4 regions of the Pseudodesulfovibrio sediminis genome follow, and region 1 is predicted to be linked to each of the others. Evidence: predicted binding sites of a transcription regulator. Region 1 holds the regulator's gene; each other region holds the start of a gene.

Region 1 (3,411 bases):
CAAAAAAGCAGCGGGCTCGAGCGGATGAATTGATGGAAATGTTTACCATTACCAAGCTGGCGGACCAGGCGGCCATGTTTCTGTCGGGTGGTGAACGTCGTAGATTGGAAATCGCCCGGGCGCTTATCCTCGACCCGCAGTTTATTTTGTTGGATGAACCTTTTGCGGGAATTGATCCTATTGCGGTCATTGATATTCAGGAGATTATTTCCGTCCTTAAAAGTATGGGGATCGGAATTCTGATTTCCGACCATAATGTGCGAGAAACATTAAATATTTGCGATAGGGCATACCTTGTCTATGAAGGCTCAGTCATCTTGGAAGGCTCTCCGGACGAAATCGTTCAATCAAGTCGTGCCCGTCAAATATATCTGGGCGAAGATTTCAGCTTGTAATCATCTCTCCACACAAGTTTTACGTATTGTCGATTTACACAATGGTGAATCGTTGGTACACTTTTTTCATGTCAGATTTTGTATCGTATATCGTTAATGCTGACAGTAGTTTATAAGAATATTCTTGCTTCTGTCAGTTGATTGTGGCATAGTAAATCTACATAAATGAAGATTTGTATCAAAAAATAAATTGCATACAGCTCAAGGCATAAATAATGGGATTGGAACTCAGACAACAGCTTAAGCTCTCTCAGCAACTGGTTATGACACCGCAGTTGCAGCAGGCTATCAAGCTGTTGCAGCTTTCGCGATTGGAATTGCTCGAAACAGTGCAGCAGGAACTCATGGAGAATCCTTTTCTCGATGAGAGCGAAACCGAGGCTGATGTTTCTGATTCCTCAGAGGCGATGACAGAATCTCAGGCCGAAGAAGAGCTGGTTCGCAATGCGGATTGGGAGAATTATCTAGGCGAATTCTCCAGCACCTCCAAGCAGTCTGCAGCCCGTGACGCGGAAATGCCGGAAGAGGGTATGTCTTTTGAGGCCAGATTGGCTTCCAAGCCGTCTCTTGAAGGGCATCTCAACTGGCAGATGCGTCTCTCGAATTTTTCCGAACACGAATTGGCTATCGGTGAGATCATCCTTGGTAACGTTGATACCAATGGCTATCTTCAGGCCTCAATGGAAGAGATTCAATCCATGGTGCAAGCCACCGAAGAGGAGATTGAATACGTTCTTTCACGCATCCAACGCCTTGATCCCATAGGCATTGGCGCACGCACTCCGCAGGAGTGTCTGCTCGTTCAGATGGAGGTCCTTGGGTACACGGACCCCATTCTTGTCTCGTTGGTCACAGATCATCTGGAAGACCTTGAGAAGAATCGATACAAGCCCCTTGCCCGCAAGTTCAAGATCTCCATGGATGAGCTCAAGAGTTATCTTGACCTCATGCAGACCCTTGATCCCATGCCGGGAACCAATTTTTCCAGTACCGAGCCCCATTATGTCAGCCCGGATGTGTTTGTTTACAAGTATGGTGAGGAGTTCGTCATCATCTTGAACGAGGACGGCATGCCGCGGTTGCAGATGAACACCTTCTACATGGATTCCATGCAGGGTGCAGCGGGCAAGGAAAAAGAGTATTTTCAGGAAAAGATGCGATCTGCCGCATGGTTGATGAAAAGTCTGTACCAGCGGCAGAGAACATTGTATAAAGTAGTTGAGAGCATTGTCCGCTTCCAGCGAGCCTTTTTCGAGGAGGGTGTGACAAAGCTCAAACCCCTGATCCTCAAGGAGGTAGCTGAGGATATTGAGATGCATGAATCCACGGTGAGCCGTATTACTACTAGTAAGTATGTCTCAACTCCGTATGGGATTTTTGAGTTAAAGTTCTTCTTTAATTCTGCCCTGGAACTGGATGATGGTTCGCAGGTGGGTTCAGAAAGCGTCAAGGCGCTTATCAAGCAAATGATAGCAGAAGAAGACACGAAGAAACCGCTCAGTGACGAAAAGATTGGGGATGAACTCAAGGAAAAGCTTGAGGTAAACATCGCCAGGCGCACAGTCGCCAAATATCGTTCGGCAATGGGTATTCCTTCTTCTTCGAAACGCAAGCAGTACTTCTAAACCAGTACGGTTTGCCGCACTCTAAACCAGGAGGCAGCGTATGAACATCAGCTTCACTTTCAAGAACTTTGAGCCGTCTGATCATCTCAAGGGTTACGCAGAAAAGCGTTTTGAAAAGGTCGCCAAATACGTTTCTGATTCGGAAGCCGATCTCCAGGTCAATTTGCTGGTCGAAAAGTTTCGCCATATGGCGGATGTAATTCTGAATTCGGATGGCATTCACATATCGGCCTATGAGGCCTCTGAGGACATGTATGCGACTATTGACATGGTTCTCGACAAGCTGGAAGCCCAACTCAGAAAGATGCGCGAAAAGCAGAAGAGCCGTATCAGGAAAGCGCGTGCAAACAAGATGGGGCAGATGAGTGTCTTGTCCTTCCAGGACCTCGTTCCGGAAGCTGTGCCTACCATCGTCGGTACGGATGAGTATGTGCCCAAGCCCATGTCCGTTGACGAAGCAGCCATGCAACTTGATGTACTTGAAAATGATTTCCTGGTTTTTCGCAATGCGGAAACTGAGGGCGTAAATGTAATCTATAAAAGAAAAAATGGCGATTACGGACTGATCGACCCTGGAAACTAAATATGAAACTTGGTGACTATTTGGCGAAGGAGCTTGTCCTTCCCGTATTGACGTCCGAATCCAAATCGGATGTGTTGAAAGAACTTATCGCCCCTGTGGGCATACAATATCCAGAAATGGACACGGACCAGGCGGTCCGTGTCCTTTTCGAACGTGAAAAACTCGGTACTACCGGCATTGGTGATGGTATAGCTATCCCTCACGGCAAACTGGAAGATCTGGAAAACGTCATTGTTATTGTCGGTCGCAGTGAGACCGGTATTGAATTTGATGCTTTGGATCACAAACCATGCACGATATTTTTTGTTGTTCTGGCTCCTGAACAGGTGGCAGGTATGCACCTCCGAGTTCTGGCGCATATTTCTCGTCTGCTCAAAGACGAATCCTTCCGTCGGGCATTTCATGAGGCCGAGGGGAGCGAGGCTTTGTGGGGGCTTCTCAAAAGTGTTTAACCCAATGGTTGCTCTTTCATGACGATTGCCAATCCTTTTCCCGTCGTCATTGTCACCGGCCTTTCCGGAGCCGGTAAATCTACTGCGCTCAAGGTCTTTGAAGATTTGGGCTTTTTTTGTATTGATGGGCTTCCCTCGGAAATGTCCCCGAAAATTGCGGATCTCATACTCAAATTCGATAATGAATATCGTGGCCTTGCCCTGGGTATGGACCTCCGTCAGTTGGAGTTTCTTGCTGGATGGGATCAGGCTATAAAGGATTTTGCCGATATCGGCATTTCACCACAAGTCCTCTTTCTTGAGGCAAAAATGGGTGAATTGGTGCGCCGGTACGCTACGACCAGGCGGCTGCATCC
Region 2 (3,411 bases), 1.5 Mb from region 1:
CCTTTGGGAAACAGAAGCGTCTTCGTCTGACCGGAGCGCACAGGGCGCGGCCATGTTGCTGGGGTTGGGCATGGGGGCGGCCTTTGGCTGGGTTCCAGAAAACGAGATCATGCATGATCCCTTGGAGCTTATGCTGCATCTTTTCGAGGAGGTCGCTGTCCGCGTTGCCGGGCGTTGGGGGCATGGCGCGGAGTCGGTGAGTCACGGCATGCACGCCCTGTGTCGGGTGCTTCCCAGTGGGGGCGACCAACTGGAGCTGGGGATGGTGTGCGGACGAATGCTGTATGCCGAGGCGGCATCCATGCCCATCCAGGAGATGAGTGGGCGCAGGATGGTGGTACAGAGTCTGGCCCTGGCGGCCATGACCGCGTTGCAGAGCCTGCGATGCGCAGCCCGTGTGCGGTTTTTCCGTCAGACCGGAAAGCGCGAAAACCAGTTCATTGCCAATCACCCTTTCAAATGTCTCAACGGGATGGAAGTCCCCTTGCCTCAGCCTTTATCGCGCACGATGACGCCTGCGGCCATGGCCGTGGAGGTCAAAAAGATCTCTAATGACGATGAAGGGCTGGTGTATCAGTACGGCACGGCGGAATGCGGGGTGTTGTTCGGCGGGCACGCCAGAATGGCTTTTCTGAAGAGGGGCACAGCGTTGGTGCTGGACAGGCCCACGGTCATCACCGCCCCAAAGCAGGGAGGGATAGCCATGGAGGCGGCCTATGGGCGCATCGTGTCCAGGCAGCCTGAAAAGGATATCTGGGTGCGCACCCATTACTCTTATAAGAGGCGTGTCTCGAATTTGTTCAGGGCACAGCAGAATACGGTCTGCCTGCATAATTGCATGCACCGCACCGTGAATGAAATCCTCCTCGTTTTTCACGATGGACGCTGGACATGTCTGGCAGGTGGAGGGTGTGTCTGTTCCTGACAGACGGGAGATCGTGAGCAAGCACTTTTGAAGGTGTGATATTCCTTTCCAACCAATTAGACAGATGGTACATCGTGCTAACTATGCAACACCCAGTATGGAGAGAAGCGCATGTCTGACAATCTTTTTGACAAGGCCGAGTTTTTAGCGAGTCTGGCCAATGATGACGAGTTGGCTCGCGATCTTCTTGATGCCTTCCTTGAGGACGGACCGCTTCGAACCGGAAGCATAGAGGCCGCTCTTGAAGCCGGTGACGCCTTGTTGGTGTCCAAGTTGGCCCATTCCCTCAAGGGTATGTGCGGCGTCGTGCGCTCTTCCGATCTTTCAAATCTGGCGCTGAGCATGGAACTGACAGCGAGGAACGGGGACCTGGAAAAGGTGCGCGTTCAATTCGCTCAGTTCGTGCAGCTCATTGATGAGGTGTACGGCTTGATGCACGACTATCTTGAGAACTAACCGGATTATGCAATGAAAAAGGCCTGTCCACAACAGTGGACAGGCCTTTTTTTGTCGTTTGTATGGAACTTATTCTGCGTCGGTCGGAGCTTCTGCAGGGGTCTCGGCCGGTGCTTCAGCCGGCGTCTCGGCCGGTGCTTCGGCAGGTGTTTCCACTGCTTCTTCGGCCGGTGCGGCGGGAGTGATTTCCAGATCGACAGCGTCCATGGCGGCCACGATGTCGGCGGTGATATCAACAGCGTCGCTCATGGAGATGACGGACTGCTTGCTCAGGATGACGGTCAGGCCTTTCTCGGAGCGGTAGGTGTTCAGCACATCATTGAACTTGGCCTCGACCAGAGCGACAACGCGCTGCTGTTCCTGGTTCATGGTGTTCTGCAGTTCACCCATGGCGGCTTTGTATGCGGCCACGGTCTCTTCAGTCTGATTAGCCTGCATGGCCTTGTATGCTGCCTCGGCTTTGGTCTGCAACGGGGTTCCTACTTCCTTGAGATAGTCCATGGCTTTCTTGGCAACCTGGTTGTCCTTGAAAGCAGCAGCTTCGTCCACAATGCCGATCTTGACGCCTGGTTCCTGCTGGTTGCAACCGGCAATAAGGACAAGGCACAAAGCCAGAGCTGTCAGCAAGGGGATGATTCTTTTCATAATGATATTTCTCCATTGTTTCGTTTTGATTCTAACATGTAAAAGTCGCGCAAGCCTATACGCGCCGCCACTTCCTTGCAAGGGGAAACATGAATAATCTGATTCGGTGCAGGTTGTTGCGCATATTCAAGGCCAAAACGGTGTGTTCGGCAGCTTGTGCCGAGCGATTGTTATCCATATCTAATTGAAATGTAAAGTGTATCTATATGGCATGCCACTTGCTCAGTTACTAGGTGAGAAGGAATCGGGAATTTTTTTCCGGGAATGGGTCTCCTGGAAGTTCCCGCCATATCCGGCAGAGTCGGATTGGAGGACGTATGAGTTTTAGCGCATTGTATGTCGGGGCCACGGGTGTGGTCGCCCACAATGAAAATATGCAGGTCGTTGCCAACAACCTCGCCAATGTGAGTACCAACGGGTACAAAAAGGCGGATATGCAGTTTGGCACCCTCATGAGTCAACAGCTCGCAACGGGTGGCGCGCAGTACCAGTCCGGCAGTGTGTCCATGAGTCAGATCGGAAAGGGTGTCGGCATTTCCGAGATTCGGACGATCTTCAAAGAGGGCAGTCTGGCCAATACGAACACCGCCACTGATCTCGCCATCACGGGCGAAGGGTTCTTCGGGGTCTATAATACCGCGTCCTCCGGCAGTGGGTCCGGTCCCACCAACTACACGCGAGCCGGTGCGTTCCGTTTTGACCGCGATGCCTATCTGGTGGACGCCAGCGGGTATCAGTTGCAAGGGTATGCAGTGGACCGAGAGACCGGGGAGATCGCCACCACCGTGTCTGCCATCCAGTTGCCCTACGAGGACCTGACCATAGACGGCGAGGACTACCGGCTGGTCCGGTCGGAGCCGCGAGCCACCACATCCATGGAGATGGTCACCAACCTTGACGCCTCCGGTACGGACACGTTCACAAGCATCAACAATCCATTTTTCGCCATGCACGAGGCCTATGACTCCTCGCTGAGCAACGCCTCCACGCCTTTCGGAGACACGCTGCCGCAATATTCTTCCAGCATTCTTGTTTATGATGAAGATGGCAACGGGCACGACATGACAGTCTATTTTGATCCGGTCAGTTCGGACACGCTGTCCAATGCCGTGCCGGGCTATTCCTATTGGGAATATCTTGTCGCCTTCCCCGGAACCGAGGACGGGTCGGCTGCCTATGGCACCTCCGCCGCCGGGTTGGCCGGAATGGGCGTCCTGACATTCAATGATCAGGGCGAGATGATCGGGCAAGCGGCGTTTTCCCTTAATGAGACTGCCAGCGGCGGAGGCAAGAGCCTCGGGTCGTGGATACCCGCCACCTTTGACGAAGACGGCCTGCCGCAGGTGACAGCGACCTTTGGCAGTAATGGCTCGGCCATCGGCGAC
Region 3 (3,411 bases), 1.2 Mb from region 1:
AACCATATCGGAGGTCAGCTTGATACCACGAGTCATGTCCGCCTTGGCCACGACCACGGGAACCGTCTTGGCAACCTGAGCCACAGGGGCCTTGGTGGAAACGCCGCTGGTCCACTTGAAAATCAGGACACCGGCGACCACGGCCAGGATCAGGGACAGGGTGATTTGGATGAGGGCTCTCTTGGACTTACTCATGTCATGCCTCCTTCTAGTAACCGGTATGGATGGAACCGGTCATCCACGCATGCAGCGCCATGGAAGTGACTGTACCGACGGCGATTGCTACGCCGTAACACAATCTCGGCAGGGTCTTTTCCGTTGCGATGGGGGCGAAATTGAACTTGTGGGTTGCCACCAGGACAGAAAATGTATTGCCGATATTGCGGAGTACGGCGACGAGCAGCTGCCAGTTCATGGCCAGAACAGCCAGGCCGTAGATGCCGCCTGCGATGCAGGTAAACAGGAAAGCGGTCAGGGTTGCGTTCAGGCCGAGCCATGCGCCTATGGCGCCCATGAGCTTGACATCTCCGGCGCCCATGACCCCGAAGAAATACGGGATGGCCATGACGATAAATCCGAAGGCGTACCCGACTGCGGAGAAGTAGAGACCGTCCCAGCCGCCAAACACGGTATGTGTGGCAAGCCCGGACAGCATGAGCGGAAATGTAAGCCAATTCGGAATACGCTGGCTCTTGATATCTGTGATGGTAGCAGTGACGAGTGCGACTGCGAGTACGCTCGTGACGATAAGATTCATGGTTCCCCCGATGGTGCCAGGGCTGCCCTCGTTGTCTCCACTTTCCCTTGAAGACAAAATCGGGGCTGACGGGACCGTCCCGCAAGCCCCGATTCGGCTGCTCTGGCTGCTTCCGTTAAACGGTTAGCTCTATACTTTGTTTTTCGACTACGGAGTGGTCGTAGCTGCCAGCATCTGGGCAGTGATGTAGTCGAAGGTTGCGACAACCTGGTCACCCAGGGCAGAAGTAGCTGCGACGATACCGGCTGCGATCAGGGCTGCGATCAGACCGTATTCAATAGCGGTTGCGCCTTCTTCATCCAGGATCAGATTGATAAGCTTTGTCATTGTGTTTCTCCTCGGTTTTTTGCGTTAAAAATTGAAATTTGTTTTTGGTGTTGTTCACCAGCCTCGCACTCCATAAAGCAACCCGTGTGCCAGACTAAAACAGAATTCCAAAAATTAATTTCTAAATGTTTGGAATAATTGACTATAAAAAATTTCAAACTAACAAAACCCATTGACAACACGGATAGTGATAGCCAGTAATCCACAAATAATAGATTCAATTTCTACCTAAAAGCTCTGAATTATATTTTTTTACCGTTATATTTCAGCTAGTTCCATGCATCCACAAATTATGGAGTTTCGCCCGTTTCCCCACTATTGAAGGAGGATTTCGCGAAAATACGGCGTGTTTTAAACAAAACAGCGCCTATCTTGAGGGCAAAAAACCACAAAAGATAGACGCTATCAGCCCGTTCTCAGCAAACGGAGGTGGAAAAGGGGACGAGAGGAAGACTAATTCTTAAATAATACCGGATCGATACTGTGTTTTTTGAGCTTGTTCCACAGATTCTTCGCAGAGATGCCCAGGGAGCTTGCAGCCTCTGTCTGGGTACCGGAACAGGCGCGCAGTGCATTCTGAATGAGCGCCTTTTCATACTCCATAAGGGCCTGCTTCAGCGACAGCCCTTCACCTGTGGGCATATGCATCCCTGTATCTACCACGGGCTGGGCATTGGAAAAGGCCTGATCCACTTCTGCCGGAGTGATCATGGTGGAGGTGCAGAAGATGGCTGCCCGCTCCACGGCATTGGCAAACTGCCGGACATTACCCGGCCAGCTATAGTTGAAGAATATCTCCATGGCGTCGGAAGAGAACCCCGCAATATCAGTTCCCAACCGTCTGTTGGCACGCTCAAGAAAGAACTCGGCCAACTGCGGCAGGTCGGATATGCGTTCCCGAAGCGGCGGCAAAATCAAGGTGGCCACATTCAGTCTATAATATAGATCGCTACGGAACTTGCCCTCTTCAACCCGCTGTTCCAATTCCTGGTTGGTGGCCGCGATGATACGCACATCGTATTGAATGGGCTTGGCTCCGCCCACGCGCTCGGCAGCCTTCTGCTCCACTGCACGCAGCAACTTCGGCTGCAGGTGAATGGGCATATCGCCGATTTCATCCAGCATGACCGAGCCGCCTTTGGCCAGCTCGAACTTGCCCTGCTTCATGGTGGTGGCACCGGTAAAGGCGCCTTTTTCATGACCGAACAGCTCGGATTCAATGAGATTCTCAGGAATTGCGGCACAATTGATCTTGATAAACGGTCCCTTGGCGCGGCTGGACAGGGCGTGAATGGTATCGGAGACCAGTTCCTTACCCGTTCCGGTTTCTCCCATGACCAGAACGTCCGTATTGAGACCGGCCACACGGGCGATCCGCTCCTTCACGGCTATCATGGGAGCAGATTGCCCGATGATAGTGTTCAACGGGCTGGAACCGCCCTGCCGCTTCAGTTCGGACAGCTCTACCTGGAGCCGCCGCTTTTCCAAAGCTCGGCGGACCACCACTTCCATTTCACTCAGGGAAAACGGCTTGGAGAAGTAATCGTAGGCCCCGCGCTGCATAGCGACCACACCGGAATCCTTGGAGGAATATCCTGTCATGACAATCACATCCACGCCGGGGGCAGCCTCTGCGAGATGAGGAAGCGCATCCAGGCCGGACATGCCTGGCAGCTTGATATCATGCACTATGAGATCAAATTTGCCAGATCCGGCCTTCTTGATTCCCTCTTCGGCCGTGGAGGCGGTATCAACATCGTACCCCTTGTCAGTCAATGCCTCGACCAACATCCCCTGAAAAGCGCGATCATCATCGACCACAAGAATTCGCTCTGTCATTCAACTGCCCCTCATTAGTATAAGTCCCTCTCGCGCTTTCAGTATACATGAATAGACTGCAGCTATCCACAAAAAATAGACCACGAGACCAATACTAAGCCATACGATCAAACTTTGTGGTTGGTCACAATTTTTTTTATTCTTTTATCTTAAGCGAGTAAACACCATTATACCAACCTGTCGCCACCACTAGGCATGCCTATTGCTGTTATTACACCGCATGCAGATACACATCCGCAGCTTACCGAACAACAAGGAGTGAGGGGAATGATAAACAAGAACGAAAAGCGCAGGGGATTGGCAGCTGTCGAATTCGCATTGCTCATGCCGATCATGCTTCTGCTCATCATGCTCCTGGCCGAAGGCGCCACAGCGATGCACACCTATTCCTCACTGGTGGAAGCCAGCCGGGAAGGTGCCCGCCATGTGATCATGGAGGGAGACTCCGCCAATGTCGAAGCGCTCATCGCCGCACTGATCAACGATCT
Region 4 (3,411 bases), 820 kb from region 1:
GATGGGAAGGATAAAAATCTTACCGTCTCCAGGCTTGCCGGTCTGATTGGCTGCGGTGATGGCTTCCACCACTTCTTCAACCAAGTCATCGGGGACCACTGCCGTTACCATGCGCTTGGGATACAACTTGCCTTTCTCTCCCAGGACTGCTGCGGCTTCTTCGTAGCCACTTTCAGCACCTTCGACGAGAGCGGCATTGACGAACCCTTTACCTCGGCCCTGTGCTTCGTGAGCGAAGAAGGCGTCCACGCCGGCTTCAGTCAGAGCAGCCTTGGTCTTGTTCATCATGTTCATGCGCACTACTGCGATGACTTCCTTCATTACGCGGCCTCCTCACTGGCTGCGGCGGTCTCTTGTACGCCGGAACTGATGGTGTAAACATCCTCGACATCAGTGACGAAGATCTTGCCATCGCCGAAAGCACCCTTGGTGCCGGAGCGGGCAGCGTCCATGATGGTTGCGATGACGTAATCTTTGTCTGCTGCGTTCACGACGCTCATGAGCATGGTCTTGGGGATTTCGTCGTAGGTAACCTCACCAATCTTGATGCCGCGCTGCTTACCGCGACCAGCAACAGAATATTTGGTGACAGCAGGAAAACCGTTGTCCATCAGAGCGGCCAGGACTTCATCCGCTTTCTCGGGCCGCACAATCGCTCTTACCATGATCATCATTTTAGCTCTCTCCTATCTTACTTAATTTACTAACTTTTGGTTAACTTAGCTACAGTTCGAAGGGTGTGTGAACCGAGCCGCCAAAGGAATATGCTTCCTCGCGGAGGGCTGGTGCACCGAGGGACCCCATGTGCACCTCCTTCGAATGGTGAGACTTAGACTGCTTCCAGGATGCCGTAATCGAGCAGGAGCTGTTCCAGATCTTCGATTTCGAGCGGGTTGGGGACAACAAACATTTCGTTTTCGTCAATGGCTTTGGCCAGTCCGCGGTATTCGGTGGCCTGCGGTACGGAGCCGTCCCATTCGATAACGGTTTTACGGTTGATCTCTGCGCGCTGAACGTCGTTGTCGCGGGGGACAAAGTAGATCATCTGGGTTCCCAGCTTGGCTGCCAGCTCAGTGATGAGATCAGCTTCACGGTCGGTGTTACGGGAGTTACAGATGAGACCGCCGAGACGGACACCACCGGACTCTGCGTACTTCATGATACCTTTGCAGATGTTGTTGGCTGCATACATGGCCATCATCTCGCCGGAGCAGACGATGTAGATTTCTTCGGCCTTGCCATCACGAATCGGCATGGCGAATCCGCCGCAGACAACGTCACCGAGAACGTCGTAGAAAGAGTAGTCCAGACCTTCGGACTCTTCGTAGGCACCAAGGGATTCCAGCATGTTGATGGAAGTGATGATACCGCGACCTGCACAACCGACTCCCGGTTCCGGGCCACCGGACTCGACGCACCAGGTGCCGCCGTAACCGGGCTTGCGGATATCATCCAGCTCAACGTCTTCACCTTCTTCGCGAAGGGTATCGAGCACGGATTTCTGGGCCAGGCCACCGAGCAGAAGACGGGTGGAGTCAGCCTTGGGGTCACAACCGACCACCATAACTTTACGACCCATTTCAGCCAGACCTGCAACAGTATTCTGTGTGGTGGTGGACTTGCCGATGCCGCCCTTTCCGTAAATAGCTACTTTCCTCATGATTTCTCCTCCATGGTTTTGTGTGCGTTGATGACTCTCCCTATGGCAAGGTGCGTGCCAAACTTTAATCGCTAGTTTTTATTTTATAAAACAAGACACTTACATAAAACTTAAAAATCATTATCACCTGACAATTTGTGTAGGTAACAACAGAATCTACAGACAAAAGTGTTGCAACCTACAAAAATGTAGGTGAAACCACAGGAGCGGCCTAATTGTTTTAATACAATTATTTAAGTATGTTATGTGAAAAACAAATTTTGGCACTGTTCATGCTCAATAGAAAGACAGAACAAGAGACACAACGCACTTGTCATACGAAGGATATAGATCATGCTCATCGACACAACACTCAGAGAAGGCGCACAGCTGTTCGGCGCATATTTCTCCATGGAGGCAAGAACACGGATCGTCACCTCCCTTATTCATATAGGAGTGGATGAAATCGAACTGGGCTGGATAGGCCAGGACGGCCTGGAAGAACTTTTGGCTCAGGTCCGCCCCTATCGTGGCCGGACACAACTTTCCGTGTGGTCACCCTGTCGCGAAGCGGATATCCGCAAGGCCTCCCTGCTCGGGGTCGACCGGGTGAACATCGGCGTCCCCATTTCCGACCTGCATATTGAAAAACGCCTTGGAACCGGCCGTGAGGGGCTTACCGAACGCCTGGCCCGCACCGTTCTCACAGCCGGTTTTCTCGGTATTGAGTACATCTCTGTCGGCCTGGAGGATGTCTCCAGAGCCGACAAGGATTTTGCCCTGAGCGCAGCCAAGCTGGCGCAGGACGTAGGAGCTTCCCGAGTCCGCCTGGCTGACTCATTGGGTATCCTCAACCCGCTGAATACCGCTGAACTGGTCCATTCTTTTGCAAAGGAACTTGATGTGGATCTGGCTGTTCACTGCCACGACGACTTCGGCATGGCCACAGGGAATGCGATCGCAGCCCTGTCCAGTGGTGCTGATTACGCTGATGCTTCCGTGCTGGGCATCGGGGAGCGTTCTGGCATTGCGGCCACAGAAGAAGTCGCGAGTTATCTCACCTTGAAGGAGGAGTCACATGCTTATGAAATTGAAGGCCTTCGAAACCTTTGTGGTTTCGTCTCTCAAGCTGCCGGGGTACCGATTCCCCGTACGAAGTCAATCGCGGGCGAGGATATTTTCGCTTGCGAATCAGGCCTCCACGCCCATGCCCTCAGCAAGTCGCCTGAACTTTTCGAACCGTACAACCCCGACCGCATCGGCGCAGACCGGGTGGTCGCGGTTGGCGGCAAGAGTGGGCGAGCGGCAGTCGTCAACGCCCTCGAAAGCAGCGGTCTTGACCCGAAAGACCAGGACATCCCGACCTTAGTTTCCGCTGTAAGAAAACTCGCCTGGGAGCTGGAACGTCCACTGACATCCCTGGAGTTATCTCGACTCATCAAAAATTAGGAGAGACGCCATGTTTAAGAAATGTTTGTATATTTTCCTTTGGATTTGCGCCATGGCAGGCCCGGCCAACACCACCGGTGTTGACTATGGACAGGGCAACCAGAAGGCTCAAACCAGTGTGGCGGCTTTAAAAATACTGACAGGCAACAACAGCGCACTCCCGGGATTGATTTATGCAACCCCAGTTGCCAGCCGCCCCTTCGGAAACGAATAATGGACACGACGGCTCTGCTGGTCACCGGCAAACTCGCTGGCGTGGTCACGCCGATCCTCCTGCTGCTGTGCATGCCGCTGGCCTACTGGCTGGCCAATACGCACACGGC

What was found. Region 1 encodes sigma-54, which starts transcription at its own class of promoters, with help from an activator protein. Its sites were predicted from a motif close to CTGGCACGGNNNNTGCTT; they were not measured.
Region 2: SRBAKS_RS09860 (flagellar hook protein FlgE) is a predicted target of sigma-54. The motif match lies at 2,233-2,250, and genes of this name have one in related genera.
Region 3: SRBAKS_RS14390 (Flp family type IVb pilin) is a predicted target of sigma-54. The motif match lies at 1,160-1,177, and genes of this name have one in related genera.
Region 4: SRBAKS_RS06390 (LeuA family protein) is a predicted target of sigma-54. The motif match lies at 1,921-1,938, and genes of this name have one in related genera.

The regions. Positions count from the first base shown of each region.
Region 1 is NZ_AP024485.1:509,979-513,389, reverse strand. Features, by position in the region: gene lptB (LPS export ABC transporter ATP-binding protein) at 1-395, shown strand, start outside; gene rpoN (RNA polymerase factor sigma-54) at 611-2,020, shown strand; gene hpf (ribosome hibernation-promoting factor, HPF/YfiA family) at 2,061-2,603, shown strand; gene SRBAKS_RS02510 (PTS sugar transporter subunit IIA) at 2,606-3,055, shown strand; gene rapZ (RNase adapter RapZ) at 3,074-3,411, shown strand, end outside.
Region 2 is NZ_AP024485.1:2,048,249-2,051,659, reverse strand. Features, by position in the region: gene SRBAKS_RS09875 (hypothetical protein) at 1-925, shown strand, start outside; gene SRBAKS_RS09870 (Hpt domain-containing protein) at 1,037-1,381, shown strand; gene SRBAKS_RS09865 (OmpH/Skp family outer membrane protein) at 1,451-2,026, opposite strand; gene SRBAKS_RS09860 (flagellar hook protein FlgE) at 2,344-3,411, shown strand, end outside.
Region 3 is NZ_AP024485.1:3,031,065-3,034,475, reverse strand. Features, by position in the region: gene cpaB (Flp pilus assembly protein CpaB) at 1-195, opposite strand, end outside; gene SRBAKS_RS14395 (A24 family peptidase) at 209-757, opposite strand; gene SRBAKS_RS14390 (Flp family type IVb pilin) at 905-1,084, opposite strand; gene SRBAKS_RS14385 (sigma-54-dependent transcriptional regulator) at 1,538-2,923, opposite strand; gene SRBAKS_RS14380 (TadE/TadG family type IV pilus assembly protein) at 3,191-3,411, shown strand, end outside.
Region 4 is NZ_AP024485.1:1,326,708-1,330,118, forward strand. Features, by position in the region: gene SRBAKS_RS06375 (P-II family nitrogen regulator) at 1-321, opposite strand, end outside; gene SRBAKS_RS06380 (P-II family nitrogen regulator) at 321-674, opposite strand; gene nifH (nitrogenase iron protein) at 830-1,660, opposite strand; gene SRBAKS_RS06390 (LeuA family protein) at 1,994-3,088, shown strand; gene SRBAKS_RS06395 (hypothetical protein) at 3,099-3,302, shown strand; gene modB (molybdate ABC transporter permease subunit) at 3,302-3,411, shown strand, end outside.